2 regions of the Aequoribacter sp. genome follow, and region 1 is predicted to be linked to the other one. Evidence: predicted binding sites of a transcription regulator. Region 1 holds the regulator's gene; the other holds the start of a gene.
The links. Region 1 encodes PhoB, which activates phosphate uptake and scavenging genes when phosphate is short. Its sites were predicted from a motif close to TGTCATAAANNTGTAACA; they were not measured.
Positions count from the first base shown of each region.

Region 2: ACTF5Z_RS00985 (inorganic phosphate transporter) is a predicted target of PhoB. The motif match lies at 7,754-7,771, and genes of this name have one in related genera.

Region 1 is NZ_CBFHWH010000014.1:7,617-19,327, forward strand. Features, by position in the region: gene ACTF5Z_RS04085 (tetratricopeptide repeat protein) at 1-500, shown strand, start outside; gene smc (chromosome segregation protein SMC) at 608-4,102, shown strand; gene zipA (cell division protein ZipA) at 4,145-5,116, shown strand; gene ligA (NAD-dependent DNA ligase LigA) at 5,122-7,146, shown strand; gene ACTF5Z_RS04105 (hypothetical protein) at 7,112-7,735, shown strand; gene phoB (phosphate regulon transcriptional regulator PhoB) at 7,833-8,534, shown strand; gene phoR (phosphate regulon sensor histidine kinase PhoR) at 8,540-9,835, shown strand; gene ACTF5Z_RS04120 (PstS family phosphate ABC transporter substrate-binding protein) at 9,852-10,793, shown strand; gene ACTF5Z_RS04125 (ABC transporter permease subunit) at 10,790-11,711, shown strand, end outside.
Region 2 is NZ_CBFHWH010000002.1:60,490-72,200, reverse strand. Features, by position in the region: gene leuA (2-isopropylmalate synthase) at 1-219, shown strand, start outside; gene ACTF5Z_RS01010 (threonine ammonia-lyase) at 252-1,196, shown strand; gene ACTF5Z_RS01005 (DUF6279 family lipoprotein) at 1,199-2,050, shown strand; gene ilvD (dihydroxy-acid dehydratase) at 2,047-3,891, opposite strand; gene argA (amino-acid N-acetyltransferase) at 3,901-5,202, opposite strand; gene argE (acetylornithine deacetylase) at 5,244-6,401, opposite strand; gene ACTF5Z_RS00985 (inorganic phosphate transporter) at 6,394-7,677, opposite strand; gene glnE (bifunctional [glutamate--ammonia ligase]-adenylyl-L-tyrosine phosphorylase/[glutamate--ammonia-ligase] adenylyltransferase) at 7,937-10,750, shown strand; gene ACTF5Z_RS00975 (branched-chain amino acid transaminase) at 10,754-11,680, shown strand; gene ACTF5Z_RS00970 (alpha/beta hydrolase) at 11,696-11,711, shown strand, end outside.

The DNA.
Region 1 (11,711 bases):
TCGCGTTTGAGCAAGGCGCGTACGCCGATGCGGTTAAGCACTGGCGCGCGCTGCGTGCGATGAATGGTAGTGGCAGTTCGGAAGCTGCTGTGTTGGATGACCTGTTGAGGCAAGCTGAGCAAGCACTGGGTATTGACCATACCACGTCGGCACCCAGCGACTCTGGCTCGTTGGTGCTGACCGTGGAATTTACCGAAGAGCCACAACAGACCTCAGGAACCGTTTTCGTCGTGGTGAGGCCTGAAGGAATGGATAAAGGCATGCCCCTTGCCGTAAGACGCATGGCGGTTTCCGATTTACCCGCGACAATCACTCTAACCGATTCGGATTCGATGGCTGGGCAACAGCTGTCGGCGCAAACCGCGGTATCAGTATCAGCTCATTTGTCGCTAAGCGGAAGCGCTTCAAGCGTGGATGCCCCCTACAAAGCTCAAAGCGTGCTGTCGGTCCCGATTGGCGCACAAGAGCCTATTGCAGTGCGGTTAGCACCAACCCAATAAATCGCGGGGTTCAAGCCATAGGCGAACTGCTAGAAAGCGGGTACACTAAACGCTTTTCATAAATAGTTTGGTGTACCGGTGAACCGGTAGCGATAAGTGCGAGAAGCATGCGATTAAAGTCTATAAAATTGGCGGGATTTAAATCTTTTGTGGATCCCACCACCGTGCAGTTTCCACATAATATGAGTGCGGTCGTTGGCCCCAACGGGTGCGGCAAGTCCAACATTATTGACGCTGTGCGCTGGGTCATGGGGGAGAGTTCCGCCAAAAACCTGCGCGGCGAGTCAATGACCGACGTCATTTTTAACGGCTCTGGTGGGCGTCAGCCTGTCGGCCAAGCGTCTATTGAATTGGTGTTCGACAATCAGGACGGTACGGTCGGCGGCGAGTACGCCCGTTTTTCTGAGATAGCCATCAAACGCTTGGTCACTCGAGCGGGTCAATCGGACTATTTTTTGAATGGCGCTCGATGTCGCCGTCGCGATATCACCGATATTTTCTTGGGTACCGGGCTTGGGCCAAGAAGTTACGCCATTATCGAACAGGGTATGATTTCCCGTTTGATTGAATCGAAGCCAGAAGAACTGCGGGTCTTTATTGAAGAAGCCGCGGGGATATCGAAGTACAAGGAGCGGCGCCGTGAGACTGAAAGTCGAATGCGCCGCACGATGGAAAACCTTGAGCGTTTGCAGGATATCCGCGACGAGCTGGGGCGACAGATCTATCACTTAGAACGCCAGGCTCAGGCCGCCGAAAAGTACCGCGAATTTAAGCAACAAGAACGCGAGTCGAAAGCCTTGCTCGCCGGCATGCAGTGGCGGGAGTTGTCACAGCAGGTTGAGAAATTGGCCTTCTCTATTAATGATATCGAGGTCCAACGCGAAGGAATAATCGCAGAATACAGAGCACTCGAGGCCGATCTGGAAGAGAAACGCGTAGCTCAAACTGAGGCGGCAGAGCATTGTAACCGCGTGCAAGCGGACTATTACGCGATTGGTGCAGAGGTGACGCGTTTCGAACAAGCGATCAACTTTCAAAATCAGCGCCATAGTCAATTACTACAGCGCTTAGCGCAAACTGACGCATCGATGGGGCTCGCTACCGAATCTTTACAAAGCGACTTAGAGTCGCTTGCCGAGGCAAAAGAAACACTCGAGACGGTTTTGCCCAACCGTGTTGAGGCAGAGGCCCGCGTAGAGCAGTCTGCCGAAGAACTTGCGATGGCTGAGGAAGCCATGCAACTTTGGCAACAATCATGGGATGGTTTTAACCAATCGGCGTCTTCAGCTCGACAGCAAAGCGAGGTTCAGCAGTCTCGCATCAAACATTTAGAACAGGTCCTTTCGAGATTAGCTCGGCGTTCTGAGGCCCTGAAAGCGGAGCTCGCGGCGCTTGCGCCAAGCTCAGATTTGGGCGATCAGCAAGCCATGCAGGCTCAATTGGAGGCTTTGCGAGAGCGCCAGGCAGGCCTTGAAGACGCTCGACAACAGGCGTTACAGAAGCGCGATGACGCGAGAACTGAAGTTGGGGCTCTGAGGCAAAGGCTCAGTGAAATGCAGACGCTCGCGCGTGAGAAGCGGGGGCGAGCTTCATCCTTAAACGCGCTGCAAGAAGCCGCCCAAAATCAATCGCAAGTACAAATCGATGACTGGGTTTCCACTCTGCAGAATATTAAGCTGCGCCCGCTGTTGGAAGAGCTGTCTGTAGAACAGCAATGGCAGGTTGCGGTAGAGCGTGTTTTGGCGGAAGACATTCATGGTTTTGTGACGGATTCAGCCTCTTTAACCCCTGAGCAGATTCAATGCTTCCCGGCTGCTAAGTTTTATCTTCAAGGGCGGAATGAGCTTCACAAGCCTGTCGGGAGTCTGGCGGAACAAGTGAACACATCTTGGGTGCCCAGTGTGTTAACGACAGTACGCGTCGCTCAAACGTTGGACGAGGCTTTGGATTTGCGCTCTAGCTTACAGCCCGGGGAGTCGGTTATCACGCCCGAGGGTGTTTGGATGGGGCTGGATTGGGTGCGCCTGTCTCAATCCATACGTGGCGAAGACAGTGTGCTGTTCCGCCAGCAGGAGATAGACCTTTTAGAATCGGAAATTGCGGAAATCGATGAATCGGTTGCCGCTGCCGAAAACGCACTGAACGAGTTGGAAGGCGATGTTCAGTCGCAGGATCGGTTAGCGGAAGACGCTCGGGTGTCAATTCAAGCATTGAGTGCCGATGAAAGTCGCATCAATGCGCAAATATCGGCGAATACAGCAAAATTTGCGAAAGAACACGAGCGCAAAGAACAGATTTTAGTCGAGCTCGAGGACGTCAAAACCGAGTACGAACAAGAGCAAGAGAGTATCGCCCAGGCTCGTCGCGAGTTAACCGAGGCGATCGAAACTATGGAGGCCGACGCTATACAGCGAGAGGCCTTAATCTCGGATCGAGACAGCATACGCGTCAGGCTGGATGAGTTGCGTCAGTCGGCTCGAGAACAGCGCGACGCCCTGTACAGTGTGACTCTGCAAGAACAACAATTGCTCGCGCAAGTAACTTCGACGGAACAAGCCATAGAACGATTGCGCCAACAGACGCAAGAATTGGCCGAGCAGCGCGAGCAAATTATGGAAGAGCTTGCCGCCAACGACGACAGCGCCATTCAAACGTTACAGGCTCAGCTGGATGAGCAGCTCGAATTGCGTTTGCAAACGGAAGAAAAGCTCAGTCAAGCCCGAGACGCTCTCGGCGCGTTAGAGCAGGCCATGCGAGCGGCTGAGCAGACGCGCTTAAGTATTGAGCGTCGCCGCGATGAATGTTCGACAAAGCTTGAATATGAACGCCTGCAGCGCCAAACGTTAACCGTGCAGCAGCAGGCGCTCGTCGATAGACTAAAAGAGGACGAGTGGACGGTTGATGCGGCGCTTGAACTCATTCGTGATGAGCATACGATTGGGCAGGTGCAGCTATTACTGGAGGAGTTAGGTCGCAAGATTGGGCGTTTAGGTGCCATTAACCTCGCAGCGATCGATGAATTTGCCTCTCAGTCAGAGCGCAAAACCTATCTCGATGCGCAGCATGAAGATTTGACCTCTGCGCTGGAAACGCTTGAATCCGCGATTCGCAAAATTGATAAGGAAACGAGGAGTCGCTTCCGCGATACATTCGAAGAGGTGAATGCTGGCTTGCAAGCTTTGTTCCCGAGAGTCTTTGGCGGAGGCTCTGCGCATTTGGAAATGACTGGGGAGGATTTGCTCGATACAGGCATTGCGATTATCGCGAGGCCTCCCGGCAAGAAAAACAGTACGATTCATCTTTTATCGGGTGGTGAGAAAGCGCTGACTGCGATAGCTTTGGTGTTCTCGATCTTTCAGCTCAACCCCGCGCCGTTCTGTATGTTGGATGAGGTCGACGCTCCGCTTGATGACGCTAACGTGGGACGATATGCGCGCATGGTAAAAGAGATGTCCGAGAAAGTGCAGTTCATTTACATTACCCACAACAAAATTTCGATGGAAGTCGCCGATCAACTTCTCGGTGTCACTATGCACGAGCCAGGCGTATCGCGCTTGGTGTCCGTAGACGTTGAAGAAGCAGCAGAGCTTGCAGCCAACTAGCGAAGTAAGGGAGATCAGAGGCCTATGGGCTTGGAATTAGGCATGAGAGAGTGGATGTTGCTTGCGGGCATCGCTCTGGTCGTGGTGATTTTATTGGATGCTATACGCCGAGCGCTCAAACAGCGGGCTGAAAATGAGCGTTTGATGCGTGCGAAAAAAACCGCTCGCCAAGAACCCCATGCTGACTTCGATTGGTTGAAAGAATTGCCCAACGGCGGCGCGCGAGTCGTTTATCGTGCGGATGAAACAGACGACAACGCTACGCAACGGCAAGCGATAGACATTGATGAACTTGTCCCAGACGCAGCGCATAATGAGCTGACTGAAGCGAAAGAAGATCCGGGTCAAGCGGTTGAGCACCGAGAGCCCCCCAGTACCGCTGTTGAAGACCATTCGGAACGAGCGTTAGACCCGGTTATGGAAGAAGCCCTCGAGAGTACCTCAACGGGCAGTGAATCGACCGTCGCAGCAACTCGAGCAACTTCAGCCTCCGCTGGGCAGACCGTAGATTGGCTAGAAACCCTGGACACGGAAGAGGAGCCTGTAGAAGAGGCACAAACTCTAATTGAGGATACACCGCCAGAGCATGTGCTGCTTATCCACCTAAAGGCGGATGAACACAAGCCCTATCAGGGTGACACATTGCTGCAACTGTTATTGGCCTGCGATTTGCGTTTCGGTGATTTGGGTTTTTTTCATCGACACGAGCAGAGCGGTGGACGCGGTCCGATTCAATTCAGTGTAGCGAATCTTCTGAAACCGGGCGTATTTGATATCGATTCAATGAGCACCCTTCAAACGGCGGGGGTCGTATTTTTTATGCGCGTCCCAGGCCCCAAAGATTTACTGACAGCCTATGAAGCGATGCTGGAAACTGCGCGCGCGGTGGTGCAGCATTTAGGCGGCACTCTTCTCGATCATTCCCACAGCGTTTTAACCAAGCAGGCGATCGAGCACGATAAGACGCTGTTGCGCGAGTATGCCAGAAAACAGCTGCTACAAAAGCGTTCGTGAGTCTGATGCCTGTAGATCCAGCCAAGCGTATTGCTGAACTTATTGCTCTAATCGAGCGTTACAGTCGAGAGTATTACGAGCAGGACGCGCCCACAATTTCTGACGCTGAGTACGATCAGCTGTTCCGAGAATTGCAAGCATTAGAAGTTGAAAATCCTCAGTGCGCTCGAAGAGATTCACCGACTCAAAGGGTTGGTGGGAAACCGGCAGAGGGCTTTGCGCCAGTGACGCACGTCATACCAATGCTGTCGCTTGACAACGCTTTTTCCAATGACGAGCTGCTCGATTTCGATCGCAGAGCGCGCGAACGACTCGGGTTGCTTGAGATGGCGACTATCGACTATGTCTGTGAGCCTAAACTCGATGGCATTGCGGTTGCTATCCGTTACGAACGAGGGATGCTCGTTCAGGCAGCGACCCGAGGTGACGGTCAAACGGGTGAGGATATCACCCACAATGTCAAGACCGTTAAAAATATACCGCTACGGTTGCATGGCGCTGACTCGATTGACGTCCTTGAAGTGCGAGGCGAAATTTTTATGCCAAAGCGGGGTTTCACGCGTCTTAATCAACGCGCCGAGGCTCAGGGTGAAAAAACATTTGCTAATCCGCGTAACGCTGCTGCAGGTAGTTTGCGCCAGCTAGATCCCACGATCACAGCCAAAAGGCCGCTCGCGTTTTACTGTTATGGCGTTGGTGTGACCCAAGGTGTGGATATCCCCGATAGCCAGTATGGGTTGCTACGGTGGTACGAATCGCTCGGGCTACCCGTTAACGATGAAGTGCAAGCCGTCTCGGGCATTCAGGCCTGCATTGATTACTACGAGCAACTGTCTCGGCGCCGGAGCGGCTTAGACTACGACATTGATGGTATTGTATACAAAGTGAATTCATTGGCCGAGCAGGCCGAGCTGGGCTTTGTGTCGCGGGCACCACGTTGGGCAATCGCTAGGAAGTTTCCCGCTGAAGAGGCTTTAACGCATTTGCTGGATGTTGAATTTCAGGTGGGTCGAACGGGTGCGATAACACCTGTGGCGAGACTCGAGCCGGTATCGGTGGGCGGTGTCGTCGTCAGTAACGCAACTCTGCATAATGCAGACGAAATCGAACGTCTGCAGGTGGAGATTGGTGACTTAGTGGTCGTTCGGCGCGCTGGTGATGTTATCCCTCAGGTGGCGAGGGCGTTGCCGGAAGAGCGGCGAGGGGAGCTGAGGAAGATTGTTTTTCCCTCGCAATGTCCCGTGTGCGGATCCGCAATCGTGCGCGAAGAGGGTGAGGCGGTACAACGCTGCAGTGGGGCGCTGACGTGCTCTGCACAGCGTAAGGGTGCGATTATTCATTTTGTGTCGCGCAAAGCCATGGATATCGAGGGCTTTGGTGAGAAGTTAGTGGAACAGCTAGTGGACATAGGGCGGTTGAAGGACCCCAGCGATATCTATGGTCTAACTCTCACTGAGCTTGCCGCGTTGCCAAGAATGGGCTCCAAGTCGGCTCAAAATCTCATTGATGCGATAAACCGATCTAAACGGACGACGTTCGCCCGTTTTTTGTATGCGTTGGGCATTCGCGAAGTTGGCGTAACAACGGCCGAGCGGCTGGCGGACTATTTTGGCGAGATTCAGTCGCTATTAGCGGCGTCTGTTGATAATTTGCTGGCTGTGCCGGATGTCGGTCCGATCGTTGCAAGCCACATTCGATCATTCCTAAACTCATCGACTAACTTAGATGTGATCAGCACGCTATTGCAAGCGGGGCTCTCATGGCCTGAGGTAGCGCCGATTGATGTCGACAACGCACCGCTTGTTGGAGAGACTTGGGTGGTAACAGGCAAACTCGAGCAGTTTTCTCGCGAAGAGGCGACCGAGTTGTTGAAATCTTTGGGTGCAAGTGTGGCAGGGAGTGTGTCTAAAAAGACCACAGTGTTGCTTGCAGGCCCTGGGGCAGGGAGTAAGCTCACAAAAGCGCAAGCTTTGGGTGTGGAGGTAATAAACGAAGATGAATTTCTCGCGCGTAAGTCGGCTTGGATTTAGCTTAGCACTTATCGTCATCGCGGGGTGTACGACTGCACCTCCAAGCGATTTGGACAACATTTGCGCTATTTTTGACGAAAAAAAAGGCTGGTACAAGAGCGCAAAAAAATCAGCAAAACGTTGGGATGCGGATATTCCCACTATGATGGCGATTGTCCACCAAGAGTCAAAGTTTGAGGCGAAGGCAAAGCCTCCACGCAAAAAGATTCTTGGCTTTATCCCCGGTTTTCGGCCGTCAAATGCCTACGGTTATTCTCAGGCACTGACGGGTACTTGGGAGCGATATAAACGTGATGCGGGCGCCTACGGCGCCGACCGCGACGAGTTCGATGACGCCATTGATTTTATCGGCTGGTACAACAAGCTGTCGTATAAAGAGAACGGCGTTTCAGCGACCGATGCGAGAGCGCTGTATCTTAATTATCATGAGGGGCAGGGTGGCTACGCGAGAGGAACTTATAAATCTAAATCGTGGCTGGTCGGTGTAGCCAATAAAGTTCACGCTCGCGCTGGGCGGTACAGGACGCAACTGCAAGGGTGCAAGAGTCGTCTCGATGCTGCGAATAAGGGCTGGTTCGACTGGTTTTAACGCAACAGTCATTTTTATTTCACTTTGTCACAGAATTGTCATGCCTTGCACGCGATAATGTTGCAATATTACAGTATCCGCGCAAGGAGTTGTTGCCGTGAAAAATTGTTCAGTATTGGTTGTTGAAGACGAGGTCGCTATCCGGGATATGTTGCGCATGGCCCTAGAAATCGCCGATTTGCGCTGCATAGAAGCCGATAACATCATGGACGCTCACGCAATTATCATTGATCGTCGCCCTGATATTGTCCTGCTGGATTGGATGCTACCAGGTGGCAGCGGTATTGAACTGCTTCGACGGCTCAAACGCGATAAGCTCACTGAAGAAATTCCGGTGATCATGCTAACGGCAAAGACCTCGGAAGACAATGTCATTCAGGGGTTAGACGTCGGCGCGGATGACTATATCACTAAGCCCTTTGCCCCACGTGAGCTCATTGCAAGAATCCGAGCATTGCTACGTCGCAGTGGCGCCATGCCTTCGTCCGAGAGGATTGAGGCGGGCGAGTTGGTCTTAGATATGAGTAGCCATCGTGTGTTCCTCGCGGGTGAGCCGCTCGCGATGGGACCGACTGAATTTAAACTACTGACTTTTTTTATGTCACATCCAGAACGCGCCTATACACGCAGTCAGCTACTCGATCAGGTATGGGGCGGTAATGTCTATGTTGAGGAGCGTACGGTTGATGTCCACATTCGTCGCTTACGTAAAGCGTTGCAAAACGACATGGGTGATTGCAGCCACTTTATTCAGACCGTACGCGGTACGGGTTATCGCTTTTCTCCGCCTGGGATTTAGACCTTATGCGTGCAGTAGGGCGTTGGTACAAAGAACTTCAAACCATTGTTCTGTTGCTACTGATCGCCGCGGCGATTGGTTGGGTGATTGGCGCGACGGCCGAAGCGTTGACGGTCGTATTGCTGTTTTTTGTGTTCGGTTACTTATGGCAGCTCCGCAGGGTACTGCAATGGATTGACCACCCCGAATCTGAGCCTCCTGAGGGCTCGGGTATTTGGGGAATGATGCTGGATCAGATGTACGCAATACAACGCCACAATCGAGATGCGCGATCGCGCCTACAGCATACTGTTGATTACCTTCGTGATTCTTTTCGCTCTTTGCGTGATGGTGCACTCCTCATCGACCAGAAAGGTTTGATCGAGTGGAGTAATAGCTCTGCGGAATACCTATTGGGTTTACGGTATCCGCAAGATAAAGGTCAAAACTTGTTAAGTTTGGTGCGCTATCCTGAGTTTTCGAGTTACATGATCGTGGGTGACTATACTGAACCCCTGACGTTCAGCACCAACGATTTTCCTGCGCGACATCTGCAAGTGGAAGTGAGTTCTTTCGGTATCGGGGATCGTCTTATACTGGTGCGGGACGTCACACAGCTGGTGCAAATAGAACAGACGCGTCAGGACTTTGTCGGCAATGTATCACATGAGCTTCGAACGCCACTTACGGTGATATCGGGTTATCTGGATACGCTGTTATCGCAATCGGAGATGCTGCCCGCGGCGTTGATAAAACCCCTTGAACAGATGGCTCAGCAGTCACAGCGCATGGAAAACTTAGTGCGTGATTTGTTGTGGCTGTCAAAGATTGAGGCGACAGCAACAAAAAAACGAGTGCGTGAGCAGGTGGACTTAGCCGCCCTATGCGGCGAAGTGGTGGAAGATTTGAGGGGAGGGTATCCATCTCGAGCCATCGAGTATCGGTGCGCCGTTCCAAATGCGAAAATTGAGGGAGACTACAGGGAGTTGTTTAGTGCGCTCAGTAATCTGGTTGTCAATGCGCTGAAGTATTCGCCAGAGGGAAAGCCGGTATCCTTAACCTTAAGTGAAACAGACAAAGCGCTCTGCATTGAGGTCTGCGATCAAGGTTTGGGGATTGCGGAGGAACATATTCCGCGTCTTACCGAGCGTTTTTATCGTGTCGATGAATCGCGCTCCTTTGCCGGAGGTGGCACGGGGCTAGGACTTGCGATCGTGAAGCATGTCGCAGCCAGCCACGAGGCGCAACTGAAAATCGAGTCAGAGCTCGGTGCAGGCAGTTGTTTTAGTTTGAGCTTTCATAGAATGAGTCGCGACCTCTGATTTTATGACACGTGCCATGTTCGCTTATCGCAATACTTTCGCTAGCAAGTTCATTGCATTACTGGTCTTAGCTTTGTGCGTCGAGGCTGTTCATGCGGCCAGTCCAGCGGTCAAACTTTCAAGTGTAGGCTCTGATACCTTGGGTGGTGTCATGACTCGCCTGGCGAGGGTTTTTAATCAGCAATACCCCGATGTTGTGATGCAGGTGCAGGCCAATGGTTCAAGTACGGCGCCGCCCGCATTACAAGAAGGCACCGCAAGTCTCGGACCTATGAGTCGGCGCATGTCGCCTGCGGAGAAGCTGAGGTTTCGGCAAGAATACGGCTACGACGTAACCGAGGTTGTTATTGGAGTGGACGCTGTAGCGGTGTTCGTCCACTGGCAGAACCCCTTGGCGCAACTCAGTCTTGAGCAAGTCGATGCGGTCTTCTCGGCGACCCGTCGGTGTGGCGCTGATCAGGCTATCAACTACTGGTCGGAGCTGAGTGCTGAGTCATTCGATAAACAAAAAATCACGACCTTTGGACGCAATTCCGCTTCGGGTACTTACAGCTATTTCCGACAAGTCGCCTTGTGTGGTGGCGATTTCGATACAGGCGTTGGTGAGCAGCCAGGATCGAGTTCAGTGGTTCAGTCCGTCGGCAGCTCGGTTCGCGGCATAGGATACAGTGGTGTGGGGTATCAATCGCCCCTAGTCAAAATCCTTGCAATCAGCGCAGATGAGAATTCTAAAGCCTATATGCCAGAGCCGGAGGCCAGTTTAAAGGGCGATTACCCCTTGGCAAGACCTCTCTACTTGTACGTTAATCAAGCTGCAGCGTCGCCCTTGAGAGGCGCTGAGCGAGACTTTGTTGACCTCGTTCTGTCGGGTCGAGGACAGGAGGTTATTAAACGCTCGGGGTTTATCCCGCTCCCCGAGGACGTGCGCACGAAGATTCGAATAGAGTTGGGCTTATGAAATCTCGCTATACCGACGCTAGATCCGCACTGGCTCCCTCTCGTCGATGGATCGATCGTATTGTTACGGTGGCTGTGACCACTGGAGCAACCTTAGTATTGCTGGCAATCGCCTCTATTTTCCTATTCTTGATTTGGGCGTCTTGGCCGCTATTTTGGGCTGATACTCGCTCAGAGATAATCACTTATAACCTTGATACGCACAGCCCTGTTGTTGCTGCGCTGGGTGAGACCGAGTATCTATCGCAAGACACTGCGTCCGGCGACTTCAAGGTTTTCACGCTCGGCAACCCTGGCGAGCAAAAGTATGAAGATAACCTTGGCAATGTCGTCAGACTTGCGGTAGACGAGCAAAGCGCATCCGTGCTTGTGACGGTAACGAGCGATAGAGTGCTCAGGCTTTACAGTGATTACGACTGGTTTTTAGGCAAATCTTCAGCGCAAAAAGTTCAGCAACCCATCGTCTCCCAGCAACTGGCGGAGCTGCCAGAGGCTATGCGAGTCCAAGCCCAGAACGAGGATGTGTTCCATATTTTGCTGCACTACGAAGATCGAGTTGAGTGGCTCGTCGCTCGATCTGAGCGTGGCCCAGTATCAACGTCGACGCAGGTCATCCTGCAACAACAATTAAGCCTCGACACAGCTCATGAGATTTCCAGCGTTCATTTTATTGGCCAAGGCGCAATGCTTTTATCGGTCGCTGAAGACGGGCGGTATTGGATTTATAAGAGCGATTCAAGCATGATTGCGGGACGATTTTCGGATGTGTCTGAGCTCACATTTGTCAGGGTACTTCGCTCATCTTATGGAATTGCGCTAATCGATAGCAACACATTAGTCCATATCTACGGCATCTCTTTTGATGAACAAGGCCCTGCGCTGAGTCTCTTAGATCAATATCCGCTGACAGATACCGATA
Region 2 (11,711 bases), on a different contig from region 1:
CTAGAGACCCTGACCGGTTCTAAAATTGTCGTGGTTGAATACAGTGAACATGCGTTGAGCCAAAGCGCAGAGGCCGAAGCGGTATGTTACATACAGCTTAATGTTGATGGCGAGCGCGTCTGTGGTGTCGGGCAAAGTGAGGACATTATACAAGCATCGCTTGACGGTATTTTGCGCGCACTCAGCCGCAGCGCCGTTGCTACCAAAGCCGCCGCGTAGATTCGCATTACAGACATCGCCGAGGTCGGGGTATGAGCGTCAGCTTGCAAGATGTGCAAACAGCTTTGGAGCGGATCAAGAGTTATGTGCACCGAACCCCGCTCGAGCGGCATCAAAGTTTGAATGACCTTAGCGGCGCAGAGCTTTGGTTCAAATCTGAAAACAAGCAAAAATGTGGCGCCTTTAAAGCCAGAGGCGCCCATCATGCTCTGACGCAGTTGACCCCCGAACAGCTTGCGCGCGGTGTCGCCACGCACTCATCAGGTAACCATGGCGCCGCGTTGGCTTTGGCTGCGCGCCGGTTCGGGGCGCAAGCTTTTGTGGTTATGCCCTCGAATGCGCCTGCGCCAAAACGCCAGGCGACTCTGGCGTATGGTGCTACAGTTATCGACTGCGAAGCCACACTGGCAGCACGAGAAGCCGCCCTTAAGGCATGTGTCGAGCGCACGGGCGCGGTATTTGTTCCGCCTTATGATCACCCCGATATCATCGCAGGCCAAGGCACCTTGGCGCTTGAGATGCTCGAACAAAACCCTAACTTAAATGCGATTTTAGTGCCGGTCGGCGGAGGTGGCATGCTGGCGGGTGTCAGTCTGGCGGTAAAAGCCTTGCGACCCGATATCAAGGTCATAGGGGTTGAGCCCTTGGGCGCAGATGACGCGAAACGTTCGTTCCTTACTGGACAGCATGTGCGGCAACATCAGCCTGATACAATCGCAGATGGTTTGCGTACAACCTTAGGAACGCTAAATTTTGCTTTGATTCGCGATTACACGGATGACATTGTCACGGTCACGGATGCGCAAATTATTGCGGCCATGAAGGTGTTTATGGCGCGCGCGAAAGCGTTGGTGGAGCCCTCGGGAATTGTTGGTTTGGCGGCCGTTATGGCTGAACCTAGCCGATTTGCTAAGCAGCAAGTTGGCATTGTCATCTCGGGGGGTAATGTCGACTTAGAACATCCTGTTTGGTTATAGCTATGCACAGAATGGTTCGCTTACTGGTTGTACTCATTATTACCGTGCTGGCAACGAGCGCTTGCAGCCGCACCTCATTCTTCTATCACCGCATACCAACCCTGATTAACTGGGCTGTTGACGACTATCTAACACTGGATAAACAGCAGCAATCTCAGTTTGACGAAGCTTTGAATGAGCTCCTTGATTGGCATCAAACCGAGGAGCTGCCGAAGTACGTCGATTTGCTCGATCGTTTGATTGTGCGGTTGGACTCATCGACCCCGCTCAGAGTGGAAGACATGGCCATCTGGCAAGCAGAAGCTGACACGTATAGCGAGGCACTACAGCTTCAAGCGGTGCGTTCGCTGGCGGGTTTGATACCAAGCCTCTCGGCGGCTCAGCACCAGGAGCTCCGTCAGGCTCTTGATAAAAAGCAAGCCGAACTTGAGAGCAAGTATGTCGACCGTAACGACGAACGTTATCGCCAGGATGCGATCGATAATTTAGAAGATAACCTGTCGGACTATTTAGGTAGGCTAACAAAAACCCAAAAGACCGACATTAACGCGGCCGCACAAAAGATGATTCGTTATGACTCGGTCTGGCTGGCGCGACGCAAAGAGTGGTTTGATGGATTTTACGCGCTTGTCACTAACCCAGGTCTAGACGCTGAGGCAAGCCTGTTGGCGTTTCTCACCCGTTCAGAGCGAGCACCAGCCGCCGAGTATGTGCACAACACCGAGGTGATTATGCGGGCTATGGTGGATGTGCTAAACGCCCGCACTGACAAGCAAAACCGTAAGCTAATCAGCAAGCTGACTAACTTACGTGATGATCTGGCGACTTTGATTGTCGATGAGCCTGAGGCCTAACCGTTGATCTTGCTGAGATCTCGTACGGCGCCTTTGTCTGCGCTGGTCACCATCGACGCGTAAACCTTTAATGCAGTGCTGACCATACGAGGGCGCTCTTGCGCTGGCTGCCAACCGTTGGCTTTGGCGTCCATCGCTGCGCGCCGTTCGGCGATCGTCGCTTCGTCGACACGCAGGTTGATAGAGCGTTCCGGGATATTAATGTCGACGATGTCGCCTGGCTCGATGAGAGCAATGGCTCCACCCGAGGCAGCTTCTGGCGATACGTGGCCAATCGATAGTCCTGAAGTCCCGCCTGAAAACCGCCCATCGGTTAGCAGCGCGCATACCTTACCCAAGCCTTTCGATTTTAAGTAACTGGTTGGATACAGCATTTCTTGCATACCGGGACCGCCGCGAGGTCCCTCGTAGCGAATGACCACAACATCGCCGGCTTTGACTTCGTCGTTTAAGATGGCGTCTACGGCGGCATCCTGTGACTCGCACACAAAGGCTGGACCCGAGAATACCAAGATGCTTTCATCGACGCCGGATGTCTTAACCACACAGCCGTCTTTAGCAATATTGCCTGTCAGTACGGCAAGACCGCCTTCTAATGAGAAGGCACTTTCGATGCGACGGATACAGCCGTTATCACGGTCGGCATCAAGGCTCGTCCAGCGAGTGTCTTGGCTAAATGCAGTTTGAGTGGGAATGCCTGCAGGACCTGCCTTGAAGAAGGTTTTTACCGCCTCGGAGTCGGTCTGCATAATATCCCACTCTGCTAGCGCCTGGGCTAGGCTTGGGCTGTGCACGGTGGCGCATTGATCATGTAATAAGCCTGCGCGCTGCAATTCGCCAAGGATGCCGTAAACGCCCCCGGCGCGATGCACATCTTCCATGTGATACAGCGGCGTATTGGGTGCGACTTTACAGAGCTGGGGTACTCGTCGGGACAGTTCGTCGATGTGCCCCATATTGAAATCGAGCTCGGCTTCTTGTGCCGCCGCCAATAAATGCAGGATGGTATTGGTAGACCCGCCCATGGCGATATCTAGGCTCATGGCGTTTTCAAATGCGGCAAAATTGGCGATATCGCGTGGTAATAAGTCAGCCTCATTGCCCTCGTAGTGGCGCTTGGTAATATCGACAATTAGCCGGCCTGCGCGCAGAAACAATTGTTCTCTATCTGCATGGGTTGCTAACAAAGAGCCGTTACCGGGCAGGCTAAGGCCTAAGGCCTCAGTCAGACAGTTCATAGAGTTGGCGGTAAACATACCCGAGCAAGAGCCGCAGGTGGGGCACGCTGAGCGCTCGTACTCGGCGACTTTTTCGTCGCTTGCCGAGCTGTCAGCGGCGATCACCATGGCATCGACCAGATCGAGCTTGTTCTCCGACAGTTTGGTTTTGCCCGCTTCCATTGGGCCACCCGACACGAACACTACAGGAATATTTAATCGCATGGCAGCGTTTAGCATTCCCGGTGTAATTTTATCGCAGTTGGAAATACACACCATGGCGTCGGCGCAGTGCGCATTAACCATGTATTCGACCGAGTCGGTGATCACGTCGCGAGAGGGCAAGCTGTACAGCATGCCGTCGTGACCCATGGCAATACCATCGTCTACTGCGATCGTATTAAATTCTTTAGCCACACCGCCTGCGGCTTCGATCTCGCGAGCGACTAATTGCCCAAGATCTTTAAGGTGTACGTGTCCGGGTACAAACTGGGTAAAGGAGTTGACCACCGCGATAATGGGCTTCTGGAAATCTTCATCTTTCATACCCGTGGCGCGCCAAAGTGCGCGGGCGCCGGCCATATTGCGGCCTTGGGTACTGGTGCTAGATCGGTAGACAGGCATAGTCAATCCTCATACAGCGAGTGGTTTTACAAAAACTTTGGAATTTCTTTGCAGGTTATAAAGTGCTTGCTTGGGTTGCGGTAGGCTAAAGCGGTCTTGCTCGCGAAAACCCTGCTCGATAAACCAATGCGCCGTCTGTGTTGTCAACACAAACACGCTATCGAGTCTTTGTTTTTGAGCTTCTTTCTCTAGGGCGTCTAACAGTCGCTGGCCGCGATCACTGCCGCGGTAATCAGGGTGACACACAATGCAGGCGACTTCAGCGGTACTGGCATCAGGGTAGACGTAAAGTGCGGCACAGGCAATGACACGACCATCGCGTTCAAGCACCGTGAATTGCGCGATTTCGGTTTCGAGTAACTCACGCGACCGCTTAACCAATACGCCTTCTGCCTCGAGCGGCTGCAACAGCTCTAATATGCCCCCAACGTCATCGATATTGGCTTGTCGGCATTGCTCGAATAAATTTCGGCTGACCAAAGTGCCCGCACCGTCATGGGTGAAAAGTTCGTTCAGTAAGGCGCCTTCTTGTTCAAAGCCGATGATGTGACAGCGTTCTACGCCGCCCGCGCAGGCTCGCTTTGACGCATCTAAAAGTACTCGATATTCCTTGCTGACATCGCAGTCGTCAAGCTCTGATACCGCAAGCTGACGAACGAACTGACTGCCACTATCGTGAATGGCATCGGGTGACATCAGCCAAATCAACTTATCGGCACGGCAGTCAGTCGCAACGCGAACGGCTACGTCTTCAAGCGACAAATTAAAAGACTCTCCGGTGGGCGAGTAACCTAGAGGAGGCAGCAACACTAAGTTGCTATCATTGAGCTGGCGCGTAATGCCGGCCACATCGATACGTCGGACCTTGCCGGTGTGCAAATAATCGGTGCCGTTAAGCACGCCTACGGGTTGTGCCATCACAAAATTGCCCGAGCAAACCCGAACTTTGGCCCCTTGCATGGGAGAGTTTGGTAAGCCCATAGACAGCTTGGCTTCGAGTTCATGGCGCAAACTACCTACGGTGTGTTTAATCAGTTCTAAATCCGGGGAATCGGTAATGCGCAAGTCTTGCTCGAATAAACTCGATCGACCTTCCTTTTGTAGGGTTTGATTAACCTGGGGTCGGGCCCCAAAGGCAATGACAACTCGTACGCCTAAGCTGTTGAGCAGCACCAGATCTTGCAAAATAGTGGTGAGGTGATCGCTTGCCAAACATTCGCCCGACAGCGCCACCACAAAGGTTTTTCCTCTGTGCGCGTTGATGTAGGGTGTGGTGTTTCTAAACCACTGAATGTGCGATTGTGTTGGCATGTGTGCATTATCGTACGAACCGTAGCGTTCGTACAGCATGCTTACAGGCAATAGTGCTTAATGGCGTTGCTTAGCAAGGTAATGCAGGGGTTAATCTGGTCGAACGCTAGGTATTCGTTGGGTTGATGAGCTAAGTCAATCGAGCCTGGGCCCATCACTATGGCTTGTGCGCCCAGCGCTTTAAAAAAACCCGCTTCGGTCGCAAATAAGGCGCTGGCGGCTTTCGCGTCCGTTAGTGATTCTGCTAGGCGGACGAGGGCAGAGTCTGCACCTTCTTCAAAAGGCGGCACTGGATCCATAAGAGGTTCCCAAAGGACGTTCAAACCCGAGAGCTCGCTTTCTTGCTGGCACAGCGATTGGATCCTTGCCGTAATTAAATCGGTTTTTAGGCCAGGAATTATCCGTAAGTCGAACTGGAGCTCGCTGTGCGCGCAAATACGGTTGGGTGAGTCGCCGCCCTGAATATGCCCCAGGTTGAGGGTGGTGTACGGAACTTCAAAGGCCAAGTTTTGCTCGGCCTGCAGCTCTAAGCGCAAGGCCATCAGACCGGTGATTAAGCGATGCATGCCGTCTATGGCATTGTTGCCAAGTGCGGGGTTGGACGAGTGCCCTGAGTGACCGTGTACAACGATACGACTCATGAGCATGCCTTTGTGCATACGAATTGGTTTTAGGTTTGTGGGTTCTCCGATAATTACGCCGTCAGCTTGGTGTATTTGCGACTTCAGCAGAGCTTTGGCGCCGTTCATAGTACTTTCTTCATCGGCTGTGGCAATCAGTGTGAGAGGCGCGCTCAAGCTCGAGCTGTCGAACTGTGTCGCTGCTGCCAAGGCCAGCGGGAAAAAGCCCTTCATATCACTGGTGCCCAAGCCATAAAAGCGTTGGTCTTGCTCATGAACTTGCAGCGGGTTGGTTTGCCAGCGGCCCTCATCGAAAGGCACGGTGTCGCTGTGCCCAGCAAGCACTAAACCGCCAGTGCCAGAGCCCTTGGTTGCAATTAAGTTTGCTTTGCCGGCCTCGGCGTCTACTATCTGAATTTCAGTAGAAAACCCAGCCGCTTGCGCAAAGTCGGCCAGGCGTTCGATGACTGGCAGGTTGCCTTGATCCCAAGAAGGATCGGTAGAGCTGACCGAGGAAGTCGCGATCAGCTCTTTGAGTTGATGGGTAATAAGATGGTGATCAGCACACGCTTTAGCCACCAAACAGCCCTTTGAAGAAGAAAAAGAACACTATAGATAGTAACGCACCGGCGGGTAGAGTGACGATCCAAGAAGCGAAGATCGAGCCCACCACACGCAAATCAATTGCCCCAATGCCGCGCGCCAAACCGACGCCTAATACCGCGCCCACCAAAGTGTGAGTCGTCGAGATAGGAAGGCCTGTCGCTGATGCAAACACCACAGTGGTCGCTGCGCCCAATTCGGCGGCAAAACCACGGCTGGGAGTGAGTTCGGTAATTTTTTTACCGATTGTCTGGATGACGCGCCAGCCATAGGTCGCAAGGCCGATCACAATACCGACTGCACCGGTTAGCAAAATCCACCAAGGCATCGCCGACTTGGTTGCGATTTCACCGCCTGATTGAACGATACCAGCGATTGCAGCCAGTGGGCCCACTGCGTTGGCGACATCGTTAGAGCCATGAGCAAAGGCCATGGAGCATGCGGTGAATACCATTAGCACGGCGAAGATTCGCTCGATATCTGCCGATGTTGCTTCGGCTTGGCTATTTTTGCGGTGAATGCGGTTTAACATTTGTGCTCCGATCAGAGCCACAATAATTCCAATCAACGCGGCGACGGGCAGCGCGTTAGCGAAGCTGCTAGAGAACCCCATGTCCACTTTGATGCCAACGTGTTTCAGGCCTTTGGTCAGGGTCACCATAGCGATCATGAAGCCCACTAGGAACATGTAAAAGGGCACGTATTTTTTGGCGCGGTGAAACGCGTCGTCACGGTCGAGTATCAATGCTCGAACGCTGGTGAACAGCAAGTACGAAATTGTGCCTGCGACCAGCGGTGAGACGACCCAGCTTGCGACAATTGTGCCGATCTTTGGCCACGCTACCGAGTCCATTGAAATGCCGACCGCAGCAAACCCAACGATAGCACCTACAATAGAGTGCGTTGTGGATACCGGCCATCCTTTAATGCTGGCGATCAGTAGCCACGTTCCGGCCGCAAGTAATGCTGACATCATCCCATAGACCAGCAGATGGCTTTGCCCCTCGAAGGCGGCGGGGTCAATGATGCCTTTACGGATGGTATCCGTGACGGCACCACCCGCTAAGTAAGCACCCGCAAACTCGAAAATCATCGCGATCAGTATTGCTTGCGTCAGGGTAATGGCTTTAGAGCCCACGGAGGTGCCCATCGCATTAGCCACATCGTTCGCGCCAATACCCCAGGCCATAAAGAAACCGAAGACGCACGCAATAATCAGCAGCATTGAGCCGTAATTTTGAATAATTTCCACGGAGTTTCCTCTTTTCGTTTGATTTAGGTGCTCGGCACGTGAGCGATGACTGATGGTTGAATTTTACCTGCTGTTATATGACATTATTGTTACAGTGTGACAGGTTTGCAGCGAACTTCTTTCCGCTTTCCCAAAAATTAGCCGCAGTATAGGCAATGCCTTGCGCTGTGTCACACTCAAATAAGATTAGTTTAAAATCGGTGGCTCATTTCAGAGTCAGGGCATAGCATAGAGCTACAGCTCTTTAACGGACTTTTCGATGGACAATACGCTTCACAACTTGCTGACACTCGTGGATCAAAGTTGCGCCGCCAGCGGCAAAGCCCTGCGAGATTTTGAGCTCGAAGCGTGGCGTCAAGCCCTAGCCTGCAGTCCGTATTTGTTGACGACGGTGAGTCAGCATTGGGCGTGGGTCGAGACGGATTTTGCGCGAACTCGTTGGTCAAAACCATTAGTTTGGCAAGACTTGGAAGGGCTATTAGAGGATCTTAAACAACAGGGATTCGACATCGATGCGCAGCTGCGCAAGTTGCGCAACCGCGTTATGATGCGACTGATTTGGCGTGACTTCTCACGCCAATGCAGGGCTCAAGAGACGGTGCAACAAGTCTCGTTGCTAGCCGAATTCTGCATTCACACTGCTGTCGCTTGCGCCGGGCAAGAGTTGCGCGAACGTTTTGGCCAACCGATCGGTGCCGACTCAGGCAATGTGCAGAAATTAGTGACTTTAGCCATGGGCAAGCTCGGCGCTTGCGAGCTCAATCTGTCATCGGATATTGATCTCATCTTTGTTTATCCACAAAGCGGTCAGACTGAGGGCGGTCGCAAAAGTGTCTCTAACCAAGAGTACTTTATTAAAGTCGGGCAGCGCGTCATCACTCTGCTCGATAAGGTCACCGTCGACGGCTTTGTTTTTCGAGTCGATATGCGCCTGAGGCCTTATGGAGACAGTGGGCCCTTGGTCATGAATTTCTCGGCGTTCGAGGCGTACTATCAAGATCAGGGGCGAGATTGGGAGCGCTATGCCATGATCAAGGCGCGCGCTCTAACGGGTGATGCAGCAGATGTTGCCTACTTAGAATCTATGCTTCGTCCTTTTGTGTTTCGCCGCTACGTCGACTTTAGCGTGATTGAATCCCTGCGCGAGATGAAGCGGATGATTTCCGAGCAGGTGATTCGCAAGGGTTTGCAAAACGACGTAAAACTGGGTCCTGGTGGTATTCGCGAGGTCGAGTTCATTGGCCAATGTTTTCAGCTGATTCGCGGCGGTCGCGACGCACCCCTGCGCTGCAGAGGTCTAATGGATGCCCTCAGCGCAAGCGAGCAATTGGGTTGCCTACCCGCTGACGCGGTAAGTGAGCTTCGCGACGCTTACTGGTTTTTGCGTGACTCTGAGCATGCCATTCAGGGCTATCAAGATCGGCAAACACAGCGCTTGCCCGAAGACCCCGACGCTCAAGCAAGTCTGAGCCGAATCATGGGTTTTCAGGCGTTTGAGGATTACCTTGTTGCACTAAACGCGCATCGATCCAGGGTGAGTCGGCATTTTATCGACCTGATTGCACCTGCCAATGAAGAAGATGAGAGCAGCAAGCGGACTTGGTTTTGGGATGATTTAGATCTTGAACAAATTGCTGCGTTGGGTTTCGACGACCCCGCTGCTGTCAGCGCGGCCCTAGAGCGTCTAACGCAATCAGCCATCGTGCGCACTCTGCAGGTAGAGCCTCGACGGCGACTTGACCTTGCTATGCCAAAACTGTTGGAAGCCTGCGCGCGGCAGTCCAACGCATCAGACACAGTGGTGCGCCTTGTCCCAATGGTCGAGGCAGTACTGCGACGCAGCGCTTATTTGCTGCTACTGATTGAAAATCCCGGTGCGCTCAATGAGTTGGTGCGCTTGTGCGCTGCAAGCCCATGGATTGCGAAGCAGTTGTCACTGCGTCCCGCGCTGCTAGATGAGTTGCTTGATCTAGAGCACTTATATCAAGCGCCCGATAAGCACGTATTGGAGCGCGATTTAGCCCTGCAGATGCGCGCCATACCCATGGATGATTTAGAGGCGCAAATGGACGCGCTGCGCTACTTCAAGGCTGCTCAGGTCTTGCGCGTGGCCGCCAGCGAAATCGGTGGTTTTTTACCTTTGATGAAAGTGAGCGATAAGCTGACCTTTATCGCCGAAGTCATTCTGGAATGGACTGTCAACGTGGCGTGGACAGATTTGACCAACAAACACGGCAAACCCTGCCATCTGACCGAAGGCACAGGCTTTTGTGTTGTCGCGTATGGCAAGCTCGGCGGTTTAGAGCTTAACTACTCGTCCGATTTAGATTTGGTGTTTTTGTACGACGCGCCCGCTCAGGGCATGACCGATGGCGACAAGCCCATCGATTGCGCGAGGTTCTATACTCGCTTGGGTCAGCGCGTTATTCATATGCTCGAAACTCGTATGAGCTTGGGGGTGCTGTACGAGGTGGATATGCGTCTGCGTCCCTCGGGTAACTCGGGTTTATTAGTATCGTCTTTTGCGGCCTTCGAACGTTATCAATTAGAAGAGGCTTGGACATGGGAACATCAAGCTCTAAGCCGGGCTCGCGCTGTCGCAGGCGACTTGAGTCTTGCTCACGCCTTTCAAGCAATACGTTTGACCGTGATGGGGCAGGCGCGGGACAAAGTTGCTCTTGCGGACGAAGTGCAGTCTATGCGCCAAAAAATGCGCGAAAATTTAGATACTGACATAAAAGGTGACACCTTTAATCTGAAACATGGATTTGGAGGTATCGTTGACATCGAATTTATGGTGCAATACGCGCTCTTAGCGCTGTCGGCAAAACACCCATCACTGGCGAAATACACCGATAACATTCGCCAACTTGAAGCACTGGCGAGCTCGGGTCTGATAAGCGCGGAAACAGCAAACACATTGAGCCAAGCGTACTTGGCGTATCGCTCCGCCACCCATGAGTGTGCTCTGCAAGAAGAGCCAGCCAAAGTGTCGGGTGCGAAGTGGGATAAGCATAGACAGGCAGTCGGCCTAATATGGGGCGATTGGTTTAACAGCAAACGTTGGGAGTAAACAATGGATTTCTCGGAGCGCGAGGGTGTTATCTGGTTGGACGGTGAGCTAAGACCGTGGAAAGACGCCAAAGTACACGTGCTGACGCATACTTTACATTACGGTTTGGGTGTATTCGAAGGCGTACGCGCCTACCACACGCAAGAGCGTGGAACCTGCATCTTTAAACTCAAAGAACACACCAAGCGCCTATTCAATTCGGCAAAAATCTTGATGATGGATATGCCATTCGATCAAGACACGATCAACGAGGCGCAGCGCCTGGTTGTTCGTGAAAACGGCTTGCCCGAAGCTTACCTGCGCCCAATGTGCTTTTTGGGATCAGAAGGCATGGGCCTACGCGCTGACAAGTTAGCGACGCACGTCATGGTCGCCGCTTGGGATTGGCCCTCTTATATGGATCCCGAAGCCCGCAACCGCGGTATTAAAGTCAGAACGTCATCGTATACGCGTCACCACGTCAACATTGCCATGTGTAAAGCCAAAGCAAACGGGCAGTACATCAACTCGATGTTAGCCTTGCGCGAGGCTATTGAAAGCGGCGCCGAGGAGGCTTTATTGCTGGACAATGAGGGCTACGTGGCAGAGGGTAGCGGCGAAAACTTCTTTATGGTGAAAAACGGTGTTTTATACACCCCAGAGTTAACCTCTTGCCTGGACGGTATTACCCGCGCCACAGTGATCGAGCTGGCTAATGAGCTAGGTATTACGGTGCGCGAGAAGCGCATTACCCGCGACGAAGTCTACATCTGCGATGAGGCCTTCTTTACAGGAACCGCGGCGGAAGTGGTACCCATTCGTGAGCTCGACGGCCGAGCAGTTGGTGAAGGCAGCCGTGGTCCCATTACCGAGCAATTGCAAGCCATGTATTTCGATTCGGTGCGCGGTAAGCGCAGCCAAAACCCACAGTGGTTAACTGAAGTCGCGTAATAAGCGGAGGTGGCTATGCATGCAGGCGCAC